2 linked regions of the Thermus thermophilus genome follow. Each later gene encodes a partner of the first gene's protein in a complex. Links are inferred from orthologs where the notes say so. Each region holds a gene or a part of one and is shown in the gene's direction. Other genes may lie near its edges.

Evidence for each region.
Region 2: the proteins of secA (region 1) and secY are in contact, whole or in part, in a crystal structure (PDB 3DIN), measured with the Thermotoga maritima proteins. The link is inferred for Thermus thermophilus from one-to-one orthologs. Residues at the interface, in WP_004082002.1 of Thermotoga maritima: Glu261, Ala262, Arg263, Lys300, Ala301, Arg302, Thr303, Ile304, Ile305, Leu323, Tyr324, Asp325, Pro326, Val329, Ser330, Tyr333, Ile336, Lys340, Phe345, Val349, Glu363, Phe364, Tyr374, Ser375, Gly376, Gly377, Glu393, Ile395, Thr482, Ser483; in WP_004081795.1 of Thermotoga maritima: Glu108, Gly109, Glu110, Glu111, Ala236, Glu237, Arg238, Arg239, Ile240, Thr241, Ile242, Gln243, Tyr244, Ala245, Arg246, Arg247, Val248, Thr249, Gly250, Arg251, Arg252, Val253, Tyr254, Gly256, Ala257, Ser258, Thr259, Tyr260, Leu261, Pro262.

What each region holds. Positions count from the first base shown.
Region 1 is NZ_AP025158.1:640,173-645,755, forward strand. The notes cover bases 835-4,332. They hold secA (preprotein translocase subunit SecA), read left to right. Parts: upstream 835-1,138; coding sequence 1,139-4,132; downstream 4,133-4,332. Other genes in these bases: tsaD (tRNA (adenosine(37)-N6)-threonylcarbamoyltransferase complex transferase subunit TsaD), read left to right, coding at 835-1,020; acs (acetate--CoA ligase), read right to left, coding at 4,196-4,332. Also shown: TthTMY_RS03580 (vWA domain-containing protein), read right to left, coding at 1-13; more of tsaD, read left to right, coding at 49-834; more of acs, read right to left, coding at 4,333-5,583. UniProt on the Escherichia coli protein: Required for protein export, interacts with the SecYEG preprotein conducting channel.
Region 2 is NZ_AP025158.1:229,755-233,111, forward strand. What follows is about bases 1-2,995. They hold secY (preprotein translocase subunit SecY), read left to right. Parts: upstream 1-837; coding sequence 838-2,154; downstream 2,155-2,995. Other genes in these bases: rpsE (30S ribosomal protein S5), read left to right, coding at 1-224; rpmD (50S ribosomal protein L30), read left to right, coding at 205-387; rplO (50S ribosomal protein L15), read left to right, coding at 384-836; TthTMY_RS01390 (adenylate kinase), read left to right, coding at 2,163-2,723; map (type I methionyl aminopeptidase), read left to right, coding at 2,723-2,995. Outside these bases: more of map, read left to right, coding at 2,996-3,357. UniProt on the Escherichia coli protein: The central subunit of the protein translocation channel SecYEG. Consists of two halves formed by TMs 1-5 and 6-10.

The sequences.
Region 1 (5,583 bases):
GGAGCCAGAGCACCCTGCCCTAAGGCTACCCCTGTTAGAGTAGAGGCGGTGTGGGTCTTGGGGATTGACACCTCCTGCGACGACACGGGGGTGGGCTTGGTGGAAGACGGCCAGGTGCGGGTGAACCTGGTGGCGAGCCAGGTGCGCCTGCACGAGGCCTTTGGCGGCGTGGTGCCGGAGCTTGCGAGCCGCGAGCACCTAAAGGCCCTCCCCCTCCTCGTGGAAAGGGCCCTGGCCGAGGCGGGCCTTAGGCCAAAGGACCTGGACCTCGTGGCCGCCACCCGGGGGCCCGGCCTCATCGGGGCCCTCCTCGTGGGGTACGCCTTCGCCAAGGGGATGGCCTTCGCCCTGGACCGGCCCTTCTACGCCATCCACCACCTGGAGGGCCACATCGCCGCCGCCTGGCCCGAAGGGCTAACCCCCCCCTTCCTCGCCCTGGTGGCCTCGGGGGGGCACACCCACCTCTACGAGGTCCTGGACCTCGGCCGCTACCGCCTCCTCGGGGCCACCCGGGACGACGCCGCCGGGGAGGCCTTTGACAAGGTGGCGAGGCTCTTGGGCCTCGGCTTTCCCGGGGGGCCCGAGGTGGAGCGCCTGGCGGAGGAGGCCGAGGAGGCCATTTCCTTCCCCGTGCCCTTGAGGGGCCAGGAGGGGTACGACTTCAGCTTCTCCGGGCTCAAGACCAAGGCCCTGCAGCTGGTGGAGAAGGGCCTTCCCAAGCCCGCCCTCGCCAAGGGCTTCCAGGAGGCGGCCATCGCCCACCTCGCCGAGGTGGTCCTAAAGGCGGCGAAGGACACGGGCCACCGGGTCCTCCTGGTGGCCGGGGGGGTGGCGGCGAACCGGGCGCTCCAGGAGCGCTTTAAGGAGGCGGGCCTAGAGGTGCATTTCCCGCCCCGGGGCCTTTCCCAGGACAACGGGGCCATGATCGCCCTCGCCGCCTGGCGCCGCCACCAGAGGGGTTTCCCCCCAAGCCCCCTCTCCTTGGGGGCCACGGCCTACTGGCCCTTGGAGGAGGCCTGAGGCCGCCCCGTGCGGGTGGGGGGAAAGGGAAGCGGCCCCTTCGCCTCCCGTGCCGGCCTTGGCCTGCGTGGGGGTGTAAAGGGGTTTCTCATCCCCAAGGGGTACAATCGGCCTTAGGATGTTGGGCCTCATACGGAAGCTTTTTGACAACAACGAGCGCGAGATCGCCCGCTACTACAAGCAGGTGGTGGAGCCGGTGAACCGCCTCGAGGCCGAGGTGGAGAAGCTCCCCGACCTCGCCGCCGCCTACCGGGAGCTCAAGGAGAAGCACGAGAAGGGGGCCTCCCTGGACGAGCTCCTCCCCATGGCCTTCGCCCTCACCCGGGAGTCGGCCAAGCGCTACCTGGGCATGCGCCACTTTGACGTCCAGCTCATCGGCGGGGCCGTCCTCCACGAGGGCAAGATCGCCGAGATGAAGACGGGCGAGGGCAAGACCTTGGTGGCCACCTTGGCCGTGGCCCTAAACGCCCTCACGGGGAAGGGCGTCCACGTGGTCACGGTGAACGACTACCTGGCCCGGCGCGACGCCGAGTGGATGGGGCCCGTCTACCGGGGCCTGGGCCTCTCCGTGGGGGTGATCCAGCACGCCTCCACCCCGGCGGAGCGCCGCAAGGCCTACCTCGCCGACGTCACCTACGTGACCAACTCCGAGCTCGGCTTTGACTACCTGCGGGACAACATGGCCATAAGCCCCGACCAGCTCGTCCTCCGCCACGACCACCCCCTCCACTACGCCATCATTGACGAGGTGGACTCCATCCTCATTGACGAGGCCCGCACCCCCCTCATCATCTCTGGCCCCGCGGAGAAGGCCACCGACCTCTACTACAAGATGGCGGAGATCGCCAAGAAGCTGGAAAGGGGCCTGCCCGCCGAGCCCGGGGTGCGCAAGGAGCCCACGGGGGACTACACCATTGAGGAGAAGAACCGTTCCGTCCACCTCACCCTCCAGGGCATCGCCAAGGCGGAGAAGCTCCTCGGCATTGAGGGCCTCTTCAGCCCGGAGAACATGGAGCTCGCCCACATGCTCATCCAGGCCATCCGGGCGAAGGAGCTCTACCACCGGGACCGGGACTACATCGTCCAGGACGGCCAGGTCATCATCGTGGACGAGTTCACGGGCCGCCTCATGCCGGGCCGCCGCTACGGGGAGGGCCTCCACCAGGCCATTGAGGCCAAGGAGGGGGTCCGGATTGAGCGGGAGAACCAGACCCTGGCCACCATCACCTACCAGAACTTCTTCCGCCTCTACGAGAAGCGGGCGGGGATGACGGGCACCGCCAAGACCGAGGAGAAGGAGTTCCAGGAGATCTACGGGATGGACGTGGTCGTGGTGCCCACCAACCGCCCGGTGATCCGCAAGGACTTCCCCGACGTGGTCTACCGGACGGAAAAGGGGAAGTTCTACGCCGTGGTGGAGGAGATCGCCGAGAAGTACGAGCGGGGCCAGCCCGTCCTCGTGGGCACCATCAGCATTGAGAAGTCCGAACGCCTCTCCCAGATGCTCAAGGAGCCCAGGCTCTATCTCCCCAGGCTGGAGATGCGCCTGGAGCTCTTCAAGAAGGCGAGCCAGAAGCAGCAGGGCCCCGAGTGGGAGAAGCTCAGGAAGCTTCTGGAAAGGCCCGCCCAGCTCAAGGACGAGGACCTCGCCCCCTTTGAGGCCCTCATCCCGCCCAAGGGGAACCTCAGGACGGCCTGGGAGGGCCTGAAGCGGGCGGTGCACACCCTTGCCGTCCTCCGCCAGGGGATCCCCCACCAGGTTCTCAACGCCAAGCACCACGCCAGGGAAGCGGAGATCGTGGCTCAGGCGGGGCGGAGCAAGACGGTCACCATCGCCACCAACATGGCGGGGCGGGGCACGGACATCAAGCTCGGGGGCAACCCCGAGTACCTGGCCGCCGCCCTCCTGGAGAAGGAGGGCTTTGACCGGTACGAGTGGAAGGTGGAGCTCTTCATCAAGAAGATGGTGGCGGGGAAGGAGGAGGAGGCCAGGGCCCTCGCCCAGGAGCTCGGGATCCGGGAGGAGCTTCTGGAAAGGATCCGCGAGATTCGGGAGGAGTGCAAGCGGGACGAGGAGCGGGTCCGGGCCTTGGGCGGGCTTTTCATCATCGGCACCGAGCGGCACGAGTCCCGCCGCATAGACAACCAGCTCCGCGGCCGCGCCGGGCGCCAGGGGGACCCCGGGGGAAGCCGCTTTTATGTCTCCTTTGACGACGACCTCATGCGCCTCTTCGCCTCCGACCGGGTCATCGCCATGCTGGACCGCATGGGCTTTGACGATTCCGAGCCCATAGAGCACCCCATGGTGACCCGCTCCATTGAGCGGGCCCAGAAGCGGGTGGAGGACCGGAACTTCGCCATCAGGAAGCAGCTTCTCCAGTTTGACGACGTCTTAAGCCGCCAGCGGGAGGTGATCTACGCCCAGCGCCGCCTGATCCTCCTCGGCAAGGACGAGGAGGTGAAGGAGGCCGCCATCGGCATGGTGGAGGAGACGGTGGCCTCTCTGGCGGAGAACTTCCTGAACCCCGAGGTCCACCCCGAGGACTGGGACCTCGAGGGCCTCAAGGCCACCCTCCTGGACACCGTGCCCCAGCTTCAGGGCTTCCCCTTTGCGGAGCTTAGGGGCTTGAAGGCCGAGGAGGCGGTGGAGAGGCTCGTGGAGGCCGCCCTCAAGGCCTACGAGGCCCGCGAGGCCGAGCTTTCCCCGCCCCTCATGCGGGCCGTGGAGCGCTTCGTCATCCTCAACGTGGTGGACAACGCCTGGAAGGAGCACCTCCACAACCTGGACGTCCTCCGCCAGGGGATCTTCCTTCGGGGCTACGGCCAGAAGGACCCCTTCCAGGAGTACAAGATTGAGGCCACCCGCCTCTTCAACGAGATGGTGGCCTTCATCAAGAGCGAGGTGGCCAAGTTCCTCTTCCGCCTCAAGGTGGAGGCCGAGCCCGTGCGGCCCGTGCGGGAGGCGCCTTACGTGCCCGTGCCCGAGGCCAAGCCGGAGCCTTCCGAGGTCTTCGGGGTGGAAAGGAAGCGCGCCACCCCTCCGCCCCAGCCGGGCCTCTCCCGGGCGGAGCGCCGGCGGCTCATGCGCCAGGAGAAGAAGCGGAAGAGGTGAGGCCGCCCCATGCTGGCCCGGGCCAGCATGGGGCCCCGGAAAAGCGGCCCAACGGGGCGAAGCCTACTCCTCGAGGGTGGAGAGGTCCCCGGGGTCCTTGCCCAGCTCCTTGGCCTTGAGGAGCCGCCTCAGGATCTTCCCCGAGCGGGTCTTGGGGAGCTTGTCCAGGAAGACCACCTCGCTCGGCGTGGCGATGGGGCCAAGCTCCCGGCGCACGTGCTGGACGAGGGCCTCCTTCAGCTCCTCCGAGGGGGTTTGCCCAAGCCTAAGGACCACGAAGGCCTTGATGGCCTCCCCCTTCAGGGGGTCGGGGACGCCGATGACCGCGGCCTCGGCCACGGCGGGATGGGAGACCAGGGCGCTTTCCACATCGGCGGTGCCGATGCGGTGCCCGGCCACGTTCAAGACGTCGTCCGCCCGGCCCAGGACGCTGAAGTACCCCTCCTCGTCCCGGCTCGCCACGTCCCCGCTGGCGTAGACCCCGCCTGGGATCTCCCGCCAGTACTGGAGGTAGCGCTCGTGGTTCCCCCAGACGGTGCGCATCATGTGGGGGAAGGGCCGCTTGAGGACGAGAAGCCCGCCCTGCCCCGGGGGCACGGGCCTCCCCTCCTCGTCCACCACCGCCGCCTCCACCCCGGGGAGGGCCACCCCGGCGAAGCCGGGCTTGGCGGGGAGGACGAGGGGCGTCCCTATGGTGGGGCCGCCGAGCTCCGTCTGCCACCAGTTGTCCGCCACGAACCCCCGCCTGCCCCCCTCCACCAGGTGCTCGTAGGCCCACTTCATGGCCTCGGGGTTCAAGGGTTCCCCGGCCACGGCCAAAAGGCGCAAGGAGCTAAGGTCGTACTTCCTGGGCCACTCGGGGCCGTACCTCATGAACATGCGCACCGCCGTGGGGGCGGTGAACATCACGTTCACCCGGTACCGCTCCACCGCCTGCCAGAAGGCCCCGGGGTCGGGGTGGTCGGGGGCCCCTTCCCGAAGGACGGAGGTCACCCCTTCCAGGAGGGGGGCGTAGACGATGTAGGAGTGGCCCACGATCCAGCCGATGTCGCTCGTGGCCCAGAAGACGTCCTCGTCCTTCACGTCAAAGAAGGTGCGCAGGTGGTAAGTGGTGCCCACCATGTACCCCCCGTGGACGTGGACCACGCCCTTGGGCTTCCCCGTGGAGCCCGAGGTGTAGAGGATGAAGAGGGGGTGCTCGGCGTCCACCATCTCCGCCCGGGCCTCCGGGGGGCTTTCCCAGAGGAGCTCGTGGAAGTCGTGGTGCCCCTCGGGGAGCTCCGCCTTGTAGGCCCGCTGGAACCAGACCACCTTGAGGGGGAGGTCGCGGATGGCCTCCTCGGCGATGCTCCTGAGGTCCACCCCCTTGCCCCGGCGGTAGCTCACGTCCCCGGCGATGAGGAGCTTGGCCCCGGCGTCCAGGATGCGCTCCCTCAGGGCCGAGACCCCAA
Region 2 (3,357 bases), 410 kb from region 1 along the record:
TCGTGCTGAAGCCGGCGGCCCCGGGCACGGGGGTGATCGCGGGCGCGGTGCCCCGGGCCATCCTGGAGCTCGCCGGGGTGACCGACATCCTCACCAAGGAGCTCGGGAGCCGCAATCCCATCAACATCGCCTACGCCACCATGGAGGCCCTGCGGCAGCTCAGGACCAAGGCCGACGTGGAGCGGCTCAGGAAGGGGGAGGCCCATGCCCAGGCTCAAGGTTAAGCTGGTGAAGAGCCCCATCGGCTACCCCAAGGACCAGAAGGCGGCCCTCAAGGCCCTGGGGCTTAGGCGGCTCCAGCAGGAGCGGGTCCTCGAGGACACCCCCGCCGTCCGGGGGAACGTGGAGAAGGTGGTGCACCTCGTGCGCGTGGAGGTGGTGGAATGAAGCTTTCCGATCTCAGGCCCAACCCGGGGGCCAACAAGCGGCGCAAGCGGGTGGGCCGGGGCCCGGGCTCCGGCCACGGCAAGACGGCGACCCGCGGGCACAAGGGGCAGAAGTCCCGTTCCGGTGGGGTCAAGGACCCGCGCCGCTTTGAGGGCGGCCGGTCCACGACCCTGATGCGCCTGCCCAAGCGGGGCATGCAAGGGCAGGTGCCCGGGGAGATCAAGCGCCCTCGGTACCAGGGGGTGAACCTTAGGGACCTCGCCCGCTTTGAGGGCGAGGTCACCCCGGAGCTTCTGGTCCGTGCGGGCATCCTGAAGAAGGGGTACCGCCTCAAGATCCTGGGGGAGGGCGAGGCCAAGCCCCTCAAGGTGGTGGCCCACGCCTTCTCCAAAAGCGCCCTGGAGAAGCTGAAGGCCGCGGGCGGGGAGCCGGTCCTCCTGGAGGCCTGAGATGCTCAAGGCCTTCTGGAGCGCCCTGCAGATCCCCGAGCTCCGCCAGCGGGTGCTCTTCACCCTCCTCGTCCTCGCCGCCTACCGCCTCGGGGCCTTCATCCCCACCCCGGGGGTGGACCTGGACAAGATCCAGGAGTTCCTGCGCACGGCCCAAGGCGGGGTCTTCGGCATCATCAACCTCTTCTCCGGGGGCAACTTTGAGCGTTTCTCCATCTTCGCCCTGGGCATCATGCCCTACATCACCGCGGCCATCATCATGCAGATCCTGGTCACGGTGGTGCCGGCCCTGGAGAAGCTCTCCAAGGAGGGGGAGGAGGGGCGGCGCATCCTCAACCAGTACACCCGCATCGGGGGCATCGCCCTGGGCGCCTTCCAGGGGTTCTTCCTGGCCACGGCCTTTTTGGGGGCCGAAGGGGGCCGCTTCCTCCTCCCGGGCTGGTCCCCCGGCCCCTTCTTCTGGTTCGTGGTGGTGGTGACCCAGGTGGCGGGCATCGCCCTCCTCCTGTGGATGGCGGAGCGCATCACCGAGTACGGCATCGGCAACGGCACGAGCCTCATCATCTTCGCCGGGATCGTGGTGGAATGGCTTCCCCAGATCCTACGCACCATCGGCCTCATCCGCACCGGGGAGGTCAACCTGGTGGCCTTCCTCTTCTTCCTGGCCTTCATCGTCCTGGCCTTCGCCGGCATGGCCGCCGTCCAGCAGGCCGAGCGCAGGATCCCCGTCCAGTACGCCCGCAAAGTGGTGGGGCGCAGGGTCTACGGGGGCCAGGCCACCTACATCCCCATCAAGCTCAACGCCGCCGGGGTGATCCCCATCATCTTCGCCGCGGCCATCCTGCAGATCCCCATCTTCCTGGCCGCCCCCTTCCAGGACAACCCCGTGCTGCAGAGCATCGCCAACTTTTTCAACCCCACCCGGCCTTCGGGACTCTTCCTAGAGGTCCTCCTCGTCATCTTCTTCACCTACGTCTACACCGCCGTCCAGTTTGACCCCAAGCGCATCGCCGAGTCCCTGCGGGAGTACGGGGGGTTCATCCCGGGGATCCGCCCGGGCGAGCCCACGGTGAAGTTCCTGGAGCACATCGTTTCCCGTCTCACCCTCTGGGGGGCCCTCTTCCTCGGGCTCGTGACCCTCCTTCCCCAGATCATCCAGAACCTCACCGGCATCCAAAGCATCGCCTTCTCGGGCATCGGCCTCCTCATCGTGGTGGGCGTGGCCTTGGACACCCTGAGGCAGGTGGAGAGCCAGCTTATGCTCAGGAGCTACGAGGGCTTCCTCTCCCGCGGGCGCCTGCGGGGGCGGAACCGGTAGGGTAGGAGGTGAACGTGGGACAGGCGGTGATCTTCCTGGGGCCTCCGGGGGCGGGTAAGGGCACCCAGGCCTCGAGGCTTGCCGAGGAGCTTGGCTTCAAGAAGCTCTCCACGGGGGACATCCTCCGGGACCACGTGGCCCGGGGGACCCCTTTGGGCGAGCGGGTGAGGCCCATCATGGAGCGGGGGGACCTGGTCCCCGACGACCTCATCCTGGAGCTTATCCGGGAGGAGTTGGCCGAGCGGGTGATCTTTGACGGCTTTCCCCGCACCCTGGCCCAGGCCGAGGCCTTGGACCGCCTCCTCGCGGAGACGGGCACAAGGCTTCTCGGGGTGGTCCTGGTGGAGGTTCCTGAGGAGGAGCTCGTCCGGCGCATCCTCAGGCGGGCCGAGCTCGAGGGCCGCTCCGACGACAACGAGGAGACCGTGAGGCGCCGCCTCGAGGTCTACCGGGAGAAAACCGAGCCCCTGGTGGGCTACTATGCGGCCAGGGGGGTGCTGAAGCGGGTGGACGGGCTCGGCACCCCGGACGAGGTGTACGAGCGGATCCGGGCGGCGTTAGGGATCTGATGGCCATCAAGCTGAAAAGCCCCTGGGAGATTGAGCGCATGCGGGAGGCGGGGGCCCTCCTCACCGAGGTGGTGGAGGAGGTGGCCCGCCACGTGGAGCCCGGCGTCTCCACCTGGGAGCTGGACCAGATCGCCTACGAGGCGATCCGCAAGCGTAAGGCCAAGCCCGCCTTCCTCGGCCTCTACGGCTTCCCCGCCACCCTTTGCACCTCGGTGAACGAGGTGGTGGTCCACGGCATCCCCTCCAAGGAGCCCCTGAAGGAAGGGGATATCCTCTCCGTGGACGTGGGCCTCATCTACCAGGGGTTCGCCGCCGACATGGCCCGCACCTTTCCCGTGGGCCGGGTCTCGCCGGAGGCGGAGAGGCTCATCCGGGACACGGAGGCCGCCTTCTGGGAGGGGATGAAGTACCTGCGCCCGGGCTTCCGCCTCGGCGACGTGGGCCACGCCATCCAGACCTTCTTGGAGAGCCGGGGCTACGGAGTGGTCCGGGAGTTCGTGGGGCACGGGGTGGGCCGGGAGATCCACGAGGACCCCCAGGTGCCGAACTTCGGCAAGCCCGGGACCGGGCCCAAGATCCGCCCCGGGATGACCCTGGCCCTCGAGCCCATGGTCACCTTGAGGCCAGCCCCTGT